2 regions of the Paraburkholderia sp. BL17N1 genome follow, and region 2 is predicted to be linked to the other one. Evidence: riboswitches for the same ligand, from Rfam matches in the RefSeq annotation. Region 2 holds a riboswitch; the other holds the start of a gene.
What was found. A riboswitch is a leader RNA that binds a small molecule or an ion and turns the genes downstream of it on or off. The one in region 2 is predicted to bind cobalamin.

Region 1 (5,108 bases), 1.7 Mb from region 2:
TTCAACACTTCGGGATGCGGGCAATGAGCGAAGCGGCCTTCAATCAGCGCGACGGTGTCGCGGCTGGAGCCGATGCACCGAACAGCTTGAGTCCGTCGATGGTGCGGCGCGCGATCTTCGCCTCCGTGCTCGGCAATGGACTCGAGTGGTTCGACTTTCTGATCTACGGCTACTTCGCGAAGATCATCGCGCAAGTGTTCTTTCCCGGCGGCAGCGGCTTCGTGTCGATCATGCTGACGCTTGCGACGTTTGCCGTCGGTTTTATCGTGCGGCCGATCGGCGGCATTCTGCTCGGCATCTACTCGGATCGCGCGGGGCGACGCAAGGCGCTCTCGCTGCTGATCATTTCGATGGCGGCCAGCACGTTGCTGATGGGTCTCACGCCGGGCTATGCGAGCATCGGCATCGCTGCGCCGCTGTTGGTGGTGCTTGCTCGCTTGTTGCAAGGGCTATCCGTGGGCGGACAGTTCGCGACGGCTTCCGCGATGCTGGTCGAGTACGCGCCCTCGCACAAGAAGATGTTTTACGGCAGCTTCAACATGTCGGCGCAAGCGTTCGCGTTGCTGCTGTCGTCCGGCGTCGGCTATCTGCTGACCACGCAGCTCACGCATGAGCAACTGGTGGCGTGGGGCTGGCGTTTGCCGTTTCTGTTCGGCGCGCTGGCGGGGCCGTTCGGCTTCTATATCCGGCATCGCGTGGCCGAGTCACCGGAGTTCGAGCGGCTGCTCGAACACAAGGACAAACCGCCGCGCGTCACGATCCGCCAGTTCTTCCGCGACAACGGCGACGCGGCGATTTGCGCGATGGGTGTGATTATCGTCGGCGCGGCGACAAATTATGTCTGGCATTCCTATCTCTCGGTGTATGTCGAACGGCAATTGCATTTGCCGTTGTCCACCGCGTTGCTCGGCGCGTTCGTGTCCGGTGTGCTGAATCTGTTTCTGTTTCCGCTGTCCGGCAAGCTCGCCGATCGTTATGGCGCATACCGGCTGTTCTATCCCATCGTGATCGCGTGGATGGTCTGCGTGTATCCGCTTTATCACTTCGTCGTGACGAATCCGACGCCGGGGCACCTGTTCATCGCGCAGATGATCGCGACGCTGTTCCTCGCCGCCATGTCCGGCGCGCATCCCGGCATGCTCGCGACCTTGTTCCCCGTGCGCAGCCGTTCGGCGGGCGTGGCGCTGTCGTACAACATTGCGGTGACGCTGTTCGGCGGCATGGCGCCGCTCACCATCACCGGCTTGACGCGCGTGACCGGCAGCAGCCTCACGCCCGCGTTTTACCTGATTTTTGCCGGCTTCGTGTCGCTCGCGATGGTGTACTTCACGCGCGCCGGACGCATGTCGAGCGGCGCGGCGGCTAGACCCGCCACTCATTGATCGACCACGAGCCTATTGCATGACCCAGCCTTTCATCACAGACGACGAACGCGCGCCGAATGAACATCCGGTCGCGGTCGTGGCGAGCCGGCATCTGAGCGTCACGACGCGAGCCGGCAGCGGCACGGTGCCGGTGTTTTCCAACGGCGATTGGCTCGCGCCGACGCGCGATGTCCAACGCGCCGTGATTCTGATTCATGGCCGCCTGCGCAACGGCGACACGTATTTCGAACTCGCGCAGCGTTCGTGCGCACTCGCCGGCGCCAGCGTAGCCGATACGCTGCTGATCGTGCCGCAGTTTCTCGCGACCGCGGATGTCGACGCGCATGAACTGCCGCCGTCCACGTTGCATTGGGACTGGACGAGCTGGATGGCTGGCGAGAACGCCGAAGGTCCCGCGCCGATCAGTTCGTTCGATGTGCTCGACGCGATTGTGGACACGCTGGCGTCGCGCGAGCAGTTCGCGTCGCTCGCCGAGGTGGTGATCGCGGGACACTCGGGCGGCGCGCAGGTCGTGCAGCGCTACGCAGTGGTAGCGCGAGACGAGGCGTCCCTCGCGGCGCGCGGTATCGCGCTGCGCTATGTGGTCGCGAATCCTTCGTCGTATGTGTACTTCGATGCAATGCGGCCGGTTGGGCCGGTTGCGTCTGCTGTGTCCGGCGAGTTTGCGGCATTCGATCGGGCGAGGTGTCCGTCGTTCAATCGCTGGAAGTATGGGCTCGAGGATTTGCCCGCTTACTCTCGCGACGCGGCTTCAGCGGCCACGCTCGAAGCGCGTTACGCGCAGCGTGACGTGACCGTGCTGCTTGGCGGCGCGGATTGCGATCCGCAGCATCCGGCACTCGACCGCTCGTGCGCCGCGTTGACGCAAGGTGAACACCGGCTCGGGCGCGGCCTGGCTTACACGCGCTATATGGCGTTGCGGCATCCCGAAGGATTGGCGACGCATCGGACGTTTGTGATCGATGGTGTCGGGCACGATGCCAAGGGGATTTTCGGATCGGCGCAGGGGCTGGCGGCTCTATTCGGTACGGGATTGTAATGACGGTGACCGAAGCGCGGTCTTGAGGAGTCGGCCTTCCTGGGTATGAAGCGTGCTACCGCGCTTGTACCTGCGAGTGACTTCAAGGACCGCGCCGACATGAACAGAACCCGATTGCTTGCCACCGCGCTCGCCGCTGCGTCGCTGGGCGTTTTGCTGACCGGCGGTGCGTATGCCGACGATGCGCCTAGCCCTTGCACATCCCTGAAGCGGATCGTCGCGGCGGCCCCTGGCGGGCTCACCTCATTGACGTCGGACGACGGCAAGGGCGTCGCGCAACCTTACGGCGACGACGCGCAATGTTCGGCGAGTCACGGTGCCTATCAATGCACGTGGACGCCGCATCACGACGCCGGATCGAATGCCGACGCGCTGCAAGCTGTCGCGGCGGACGTCGCATCGTGTCTGCCCGACGCGACGCACGATCAGAATTCGCCGGGACGTCAGCACTTTTATCTGGGCGCGAAGGGTAAGCGGACCGATATCACACTGACGCCGACCGGGTCGAACAAGCTGCGTCTGGTGGTGTCGGGTAAGTAAGCCGCCGGGCTAGAGCGGCTAGTGTGTCGCCGGCCACCATGTCCAGCCGCGCGACGAGTGCCGCAACTCGATGATCGAAAGTGGCGCGATTTCAATGCGCGGAAAAACGATGGGCGATGTTCCGAGCGTATACACGATCGCTGCCCGCAGCACCGGCGCGTGGGTGACGGCGACCACGTTGCTCGATGCACGATCCGTCTCGCCGTCCAACAACGCTTCGAGCCATCCTCCTACCCGTTTCACGAGTTGACTGAACGACTCGCCGCCGTGAGGCGCGGCGTCCGGATCGCGCGTCCATGCGGCGACGTCTTGCGGCGCTTCGGCGGCGAGGTCGGCGAGCCGCCGTCCTTGCCATGCGCCGTAGTTCAGATCCGCCAGGCCGGCGTCGACCGACGCCGTGAGGCCCAGCGCCGTCGCCGTTTCGCGCGCGCAGGCGGCCGGGCTGACGAAAGCCGGTGACTCTTCCGCGATCGCCAGGCGCAAGCGTGCGGCGTGGGTTTGGGCTTCGGCGAGGCCGCGGGCGTCGAGTGAATCGTCGGCGGGAAAACGGCCTGCGCGCTGGGCCGCGGTCGATGCGTGGCTGACCAGTAACAGCCTTGTGTCCATTCCGTTCATGTCCTATCAAGCCACGTCCCGAAGCCCAACGCCGGCGGCATGAAACGTGTGTTTTGCGTTGCCGGGTGCCGAAGTTTAGCGCGTAGAATAGCGGGACTGCGAAGCGCGGAAGCCGGTGAGAGCCCGGCGCGGTCGCGCCACTGTAATCGGCAGCACAAGCCGAAAGCCAGACCTGAGCTTCGCACCAATCCTCTGCAATGACTATCGGGGCGCGTTACCCCAGGAGATGTCCATCATGACCGAAGCTGTTTTCGATCCCGCCAATCAGCCTGTTGCTCAACCCACGCCGATTCCGCTGCGCGAGTTGCTGCCCTGGGTCGTGTTCGGCGGTTTGCTGTTGCTGCTCGCGCTTTACTTCGTGGGTGCGGAACAGGGTGCCACCTCGCTGGTGCCGGGCATGTACGTGCATGAGTTCGTGCACGACGGCCGCCATCTGCTCGGCTTTCCCTGCCACTAACGGAGTCGACCATGGTGGGTAAATTGTTGGTACGCGGGATGCTTGCAGGCATCGCCTCGGGACTCCTCACGTTCGGCTTCGCGCGGGTGGTGGGCGAGCCGCAGGTCAATCAGGCCATTTCATTCGAAGAAAAGGCCGACGCCGCGAAAGGCGAGGCGCCCGAGCCTGAGATGGTGAGCCGCGACACGCAGCGGGGTATCGGCTTGTTGACTGGCGTGCTGACTTACGGCGCGGCATTCGGCGGCTTGTTCTCGCTGGTCTTCGCTTACGCTTATGGCCGAGTGGGCGCGTTGAGCCCGCGCGCGTTGTCCGCATGGCTTGCGCTTGGCGCGTTCATTGCGCTCGCGATCGTGCCGAATCTGAAGTATCCGGCGAACCCGCCCTCGGTCGGCGACCCTGAGACGATCGGGACGCGCACGGGGCTGTTCTTCCTGATGATTGCGATCTCGCTGGCGGCGATGGTGTTCTCGCTCAAGGTGCGGCGCCGTGCGGCGATGAAACTTGGCGCGTGGAACGGCTCGATCGTGGGGGCGGTGGTGTTCATTGTGATCATCGCGGCGGTGCAGTTGTCGATGCCCGCGATCAACGAAGTGCCGGAGGCTTTCCCGGCGGTGCTGCTGTGGAAATTCCGCGTCGCGGCGCTCGGCATGCAGGCGATTATGTGGGCGACGATCGGGCTGCTGTTTGGCGCACTGGTCGAGCGGATTGCGTTGATGCGGGTGGCGGGGCGGTCGGCGGTGAAGTCGGCTTGATTGGCATGACGAGTGCGGCCGCTTCGGCGGTTTCGCTCAACGGTTCGCTCGCCGTGCTTCGCTCTCCGCAGTTTGCGCGCAGCGGTCAAGATGGGTTCTGCGTCAAGGAGTTGGGGCGGTTGTGGGGTGGTTATCCACAGGCTTCTGAACAATTTCTGTGGATAAATTCGCCCGCGATGCTCAAGAGCTACAAACATCTGTTCCGTTCGAATTTAACAACTTGGTTGCTGCACACGGCCTCCGGTTGTCCGCACCATCGGGACAGGGCAGGTGTTTTGCGTGACCATTCAGGGCGACTCCGGTCGCCCTTTTTTATCAGG
Region 2 (5,108 bases):
GAGGATCGACAGCCCGCCGAGAATGCCGAGACGCGGGTTCATCGTTTTCAGCGCGAGCGCTTCGCCGCCTTCCACGCCGATCGTTACTTCGAAGCCGCCGCCGTACGCATGCTCCGCCGCGAGTTCGGCCAGATGCTCGGCCATCATTCTGCGCGGCACCGGGTTGATGGCGGGTTCGCCGACCGGCAGCGTCAGCCCCGCGCGCGTCACCGTGCCGACGCCCGGCCCCGCGCGAAATATCACGCCCGCTTCGGCGATGAGGCGCACGCGCGCGAAGACGAGCGCGCCGTGCGTGACGTCGGGATCGTCGCCGGCGTCCTTGATCGTGCCGGCTTCCGCGCCTTCTTCGCCATTCCCGATCAGGCGGCAGAACACCAGCGGCATCGGCACATGCTGCCCCTTCGGCAACACGATCTCCGCCACTTCGCTGACGACACCCGCGAGCAACAGACGCGCCGCCGCCAGCGACGTCGCGGTGGCGCAACTGCCGGTCGTGTAGCCGCTACGCAGCGGCGCGGGTTGTTCGGGGGTTTCTTCGCGCATCAGGGTTCTGGCGATGGGTCGGTGGGGGTGGCGCCGGTCGTGTTCGTCGCTTTCGTCGTGTTGGTCGAGTTGGTCGTGTTGGTGACATTCGTGGCGCTCATACCGCTTCCGGCACTTGCGGCACGCCTGGAATTCGGCACATTCACCGCATTCGTCGCATTGGTTGCGTTAATCACGGTTTCGGTTCCCACGAGGTTCACGCCCTCGCCGCTCGCCGGCTTCGTCACCTCCAGCAGCGTGATCGGCAACGCCTGCCGCCACGTATCGAACCCGCCAAGCGGTTGCGCGTCCGCCAATGCGATCCGTGTCAACGTCCCGCCATGCCGCTCGCGCCACGCCGTCAACGCCGCCTCGCCTTGCAACGTCACCGCATTGGCGACCAGCCGCCCGCCTTCGCGCAGACCTGCCCAGCATGCCTCCAGCACGCCCGGCACGGTCACGCCCCCGCCGATGAACACGGCATCCGGCACCGGCAACCCCTGCAGCGCCTCAGGCGCGCGCCCCGCCACGAGTTGCAGCCCCGGCACACCCAACGTATCGCGATTGTGTTCGATGAAACGTTGCCGTTCCGCGTGCCCTTCAATCGCAATCGCGCGACAGGTGGAATGCGCGCGCATCCATTCGATGCCGATCGAGCCGCTGCCCGCGCCCACATCCCACAGCAATTCGCCGGGCGTCGGCGCGAGGCGCGCGAGCGTGATCGCGCGCACGTCGCGCTTGGTCAACTGGCCGTCGTGACGAAACGCATCGTCGGGCAAACCGCAGGTCAGCGGCAGACGCGGTGCACCTTCGGTAGCACGGCAGTCGAGCGCGATCAGGTTCAGCGCGGCCACGTCGCCCGCGGACCACTGATCCGCGCGGCCGTCGATGCGCCGCTCCAGCTCGCCGCCCAGGTGTTCCAGCACACTCATGCGGGTCGCCCCGTAACCTCGTGCGTTCAGCAATGCCGCGAGCGCCGCGGGCGTGCGCCCGTCCGCGCTGAGCACGAACATGCGCGCGCCGTCGTGCAGATGCGCGTTCAGCGCGGGCAACGGCCGCCCCACCAGCGACACCGTCGCGACATCCTGCAACGGCCAGCCGAGCCGCGCGGCCGCCAGCGACAACGACGACGGCGCCGGCAGCACCCGCAATTCCCCCGCCGGCAATTGCCGCGCGAGTGTCGCGCCGACGCCGAACAGCATCGGATCGCCGCTCGCCAGCACGCACACGGCTGCGCCGCGCTCGGCCAGCAAGGGCGCGAGATCGAAGGGACGCGGCCAGGCGGCACGGCGCGCGGCGAGACGCGCGGGCAGCATCGCCAGATGACGTTCGCCGCCGTACACCACCGACGCTTCCAGCAAGGCCCGCCGCGCGGGCCGCCCCAAGCCGGCGAAGCCGTCGTCGCCTATGCCCACCACCGTCAGCCACGCGGGCATGCATCCATCCTCATTCTGTGTCTTCAAATAATGCGCTGTGCCACGCCGATCAAAGCGTCCAGCCTCGTTGTGCTGTTCGAAAAAAGGCATAATACAGCCGCCGGTGCCCTTCGGGGCCGAAGAGGGAACACAGTGCCACTGTGGCTGCCCCCGCAACTGTATGCAGCGAGTCCGCCTGCGCTCCACGCCACTGGTTCGACCGGGAAGGCCGCAGCGGACCATGACCTGCCAGCCAGGAGACCTGCCGGCGAGACTGTTCGTGCCAGCCAACATCGGGCGGGGTGTACCGATGCCGCAGCCATGCCCGCCTCACGGCATGCTCGGGCCGTCGCGCGACGCTAAACCCGGTGTCCGTCTTGAATCAAGCAACGCCCTCCACCGTTTTATCCGACGCGGCCGCCACGCTGCGGCCCTCGGCGTGTCCGGGGCTGCTGCGCATCGTCGCCGCGCGCGACGGCGGGATTTGCCGGATCAAACTGCCCGGCGGCGAATTGAGCGCGGCGCAGGCTCGGGCGATCGCGGAGGCTAGCGCGCGGCACGCGGGCGGGGTGATCGAGTTGACCAATCGCGCGAATGTGCAGGTGCGTGGCGTGAAGCGCGGTGAAGAGGCGGCTTTGATCGCGGCTTTGATCGACGCCGGTCTTGGGCCGATGCCGGCGAACGGCGTGGCGGGCCGTGCGAACACGATGGCGGCGGCCGACGCTGTGAATGAATGGGCCTCGAAAGCCCCGGACGCAGCAGCGCAGCGAGTGGGCACTGCCCACGCACTCTCCGCCGCAGTCTCGGCCGACGACGTCCGCAACGTCATGATCAGCCCCGCTGCCGGACGCGATCCATTCGCGCTGTTCGACACACGCCCGCTGTGCGCCGAATTGCTCACTATGCTGCAAAGCGAAGCGCGTTTCGCGGCGCTGTCGCCGAAATTCGCACTGTTGCTGGACGGCGGCGAACGGCTCGCGAGAGTGGACCATCCGCACGATGTGTGGCTGGCGGCGTCGCAAGAGGCGGACGGCGTGCGGTTCGTGTTCGGGTTCGCGGGTTGTCCGCCTGTGAGCGCCTATGCCGGCGCGCTTATGCAACGCCAAAGCACCGTGCTTGCAAAACCGGGCGTGAACAACACAGGGGCTCTAGCCGCAATCCTGCCTTCACAAGTCCCGGCACTAGTACGCGCGCTGCTCCTCACATTCCTCGACCTCGCCGCCGCCGACGCCACACGCATGCGCCACCTGCTAACCGCGCATTCCGTCGACGCAGTACTGCATCACGCCCAGCGCTATCTCGACTTCCCACTGACGCGAAACGCGAAGCTCGCCAACTGGCACCGCATTACACCAGCCGACGCCAACCTTCGCCTTGGCGCTCACGCCCAACGCGTGCCCGGAGCCTGGCACGTCGGCGGCCAGCCACCGCTGGGACGTCTCGATGCAGACACGCTAACGGGACTCGCCACGCTGTCGCAACAGCACGGCAGCGCCACGCTTCACCTGACACCCTGGCAAAGCGTGCTATTACCCGACATCGCCACGCACGCCGTTCCGATCTTGTTGTCCGGCCTGAACGCCCTCGGTCTCGCCTGCGATCCCGCACACGCGATCACGCACCTGATCGCGTGCGCCGGATCGAGCGGCTGCGTGAAGGGCCTCGCCGACACCAAGAACGACGCGTTGCGCCTCGCGGCTCGGCTGCCAGCCGGCGTGGACGTGCATCTGAGCGGCTGCTTGCGCTCGTGCGCCGCCGCGCATTGCGCGCCGTTCACGCTGCTCGCCGCCGCGCCCGGCCTGTACGACCTTTATCGGCGCGACGGCCGGCCCGGCTTCGGCCAGTGCGTCGCGCGCCAACTGACGATCGGCGAGGCCGCCGACCTGCTCGAACGCCTCGCCCGGAGTGACACCGATGCTTGATTACATTCGCGACGGTCAGGAGATCTATCGCCAATCCTTCGCGACGATCCGTGCGGAGGCCGACTTGTCGCGCATTCCCGCCGACCTCGAAAAACTCGCGGTGCGCGTGATCCACGCATGCGGCATGGTCGATGTGATCGACGATCTGCAATTTTCCGCGGGCGCGGGCGCGGCGGGCCGCGCGGCGCTCGCGCAAGGCGCGCCGATCCTGTGCGATGCCGGCATGGTCGCGCAAGGCATCACGCGCGCGCGGCTGCCGGCGAACAACGAGGTCATCTGCACGCTGACGCATCCAGACGTGCCGTCGCTCGCACGTGAACTCGGCAATACGCGCTCGGCGGCCGCGCTCGAATTGTGGCGGCCGCAGCTGGCGAGCGGCGTGGTCGTGATCGGCAATGCGCCGACCGCCCTGTTTCATCTGCTCGATATGCTCGACGCCGGTGCGCCCAAACCCGCGCTGATTCTCGGCTTTCCAGTGGGTTTTGTCGGCGCGGCCGAATCGAAAGCCATGCTCGCGGACGACAGCCGCGGCGTGCCCTACGTGGTGGTGCATGGCCGGCGCGGCGGCAGCGCGATGGCGGCGGCCGCCGTGAACTCGCTCGCCACGGAGGTCGAATAAATGACGGCGCAAGGACGTTTGTTCGGCCTCGGCGTCGGCCCCGGCGACCCGGAACTCATCACCCTGAAGGCGGTGCGCTTGCTGAAGGCGGCGCCGGTGGTCGCGTACTTTGTCGCGAAGGGGAAGAAGGGCAACGCGTTCAGCATCATCGAAGCGCATTTGCACGATGCCCAGCAGCATCTGCCGCTCGTCTATCCCGTGACCACCGAAGCGCTCGAACCGCCGCTTTCCTATGAAGCGATCATCGCCGACTTCTACGACACCGCCGCGCAAATCGTCGCCACGCACCTCGACGCAGGCCGCGACGTCGCCGTGATCTGCGAAGGCGATCCGTTCTTCTACGGCTCGTACATGTACCTGCACGACCGGCTCGCGGCGCGCTACGAAAGCGAAGTCGTGCCCGGTGTGTGCTCGATGCTCGGCGGCGCCGCCGTGCTCGGCGCGCCGCTGGTGTATCGCAATCAAAGCTTGTCGGTGCTCTCGGGCGTGTTGCCCGAAGACGAGTTGCGTCGCCGTCTCGCCGATGCCGACGCCGCCGTCGTGATGAAACTCGGCCGCAACTTCGACAAGGTGCGGCGCGTGCTCGGCGAACTCGGTCTCGCGGACCGCGCGCTTTACGTCGAACGCGCG

Region 1: it holds a riboswitch for cobalamin, as region 2 does, so the genes downstream of both, B0G82_RS27915 (CbtB-domain containing protein) here and cobG (precorrin-3B synthase) in region 2, are expected to answer to the same signal.

The regions. Positions count from the first base shown of each region.
Region 1 is NZ_RBIW01000002.1:1,778,375-1,783,482, forward strand. Features, by position in the region: gene B0G82_RS27890 (alpha/beta hydrolase) at 1-27, shown strand, start outside; gene B0G82_RS27895 (MFS transporter) at 24-1,382, shown strand; gene B0G82_RS27900 (alpha/beta hydrolase) at 1,402-2,424, shown strand; gene B0G82_RS27905 (hypothetical protein) at 2,524-2,964, shown strand; gene B0G82_RS27910 (histidine phosphatase family protein) at 2,983-3,570, opposite strand; cobalamin riboswitch at 3,634-3,776, shown strand; gene B0G82_RS27915 (CbtB-domain containing protein) at 3,815-4,036, shown strand; gene B0G82_RS27920 (CbtA family protein) at 4,048-4,788, shown strand.
Region 2 is NZ_RBIW01000002.1:3,458,536-3,463,643, forward strand. Features, by position in the region: gene B0G82_RS35455 (cobalt-precorrin-5B (C(1))-methyltransferase) at 1-543, opposite strand, end outside; gene cbiE (precorrin-6y C5,15-methyltransferase (decarboxylating) subunit CbiE) at 543-1,958, opposite strand; cobalamin riboswitch at 2,043-2,222, shown strand; gene cobG (precorrin-3B synthase) at 2,315-3,859, shown strand; gene B0G82_RS35470 (precorrin-8X methylmutase) at 3,852-4,478, shown strand; gene B0G82_RS35475 (precorrin-2 C(20)-methyltransferase) at 4,479-5,108, shown strand, end outside.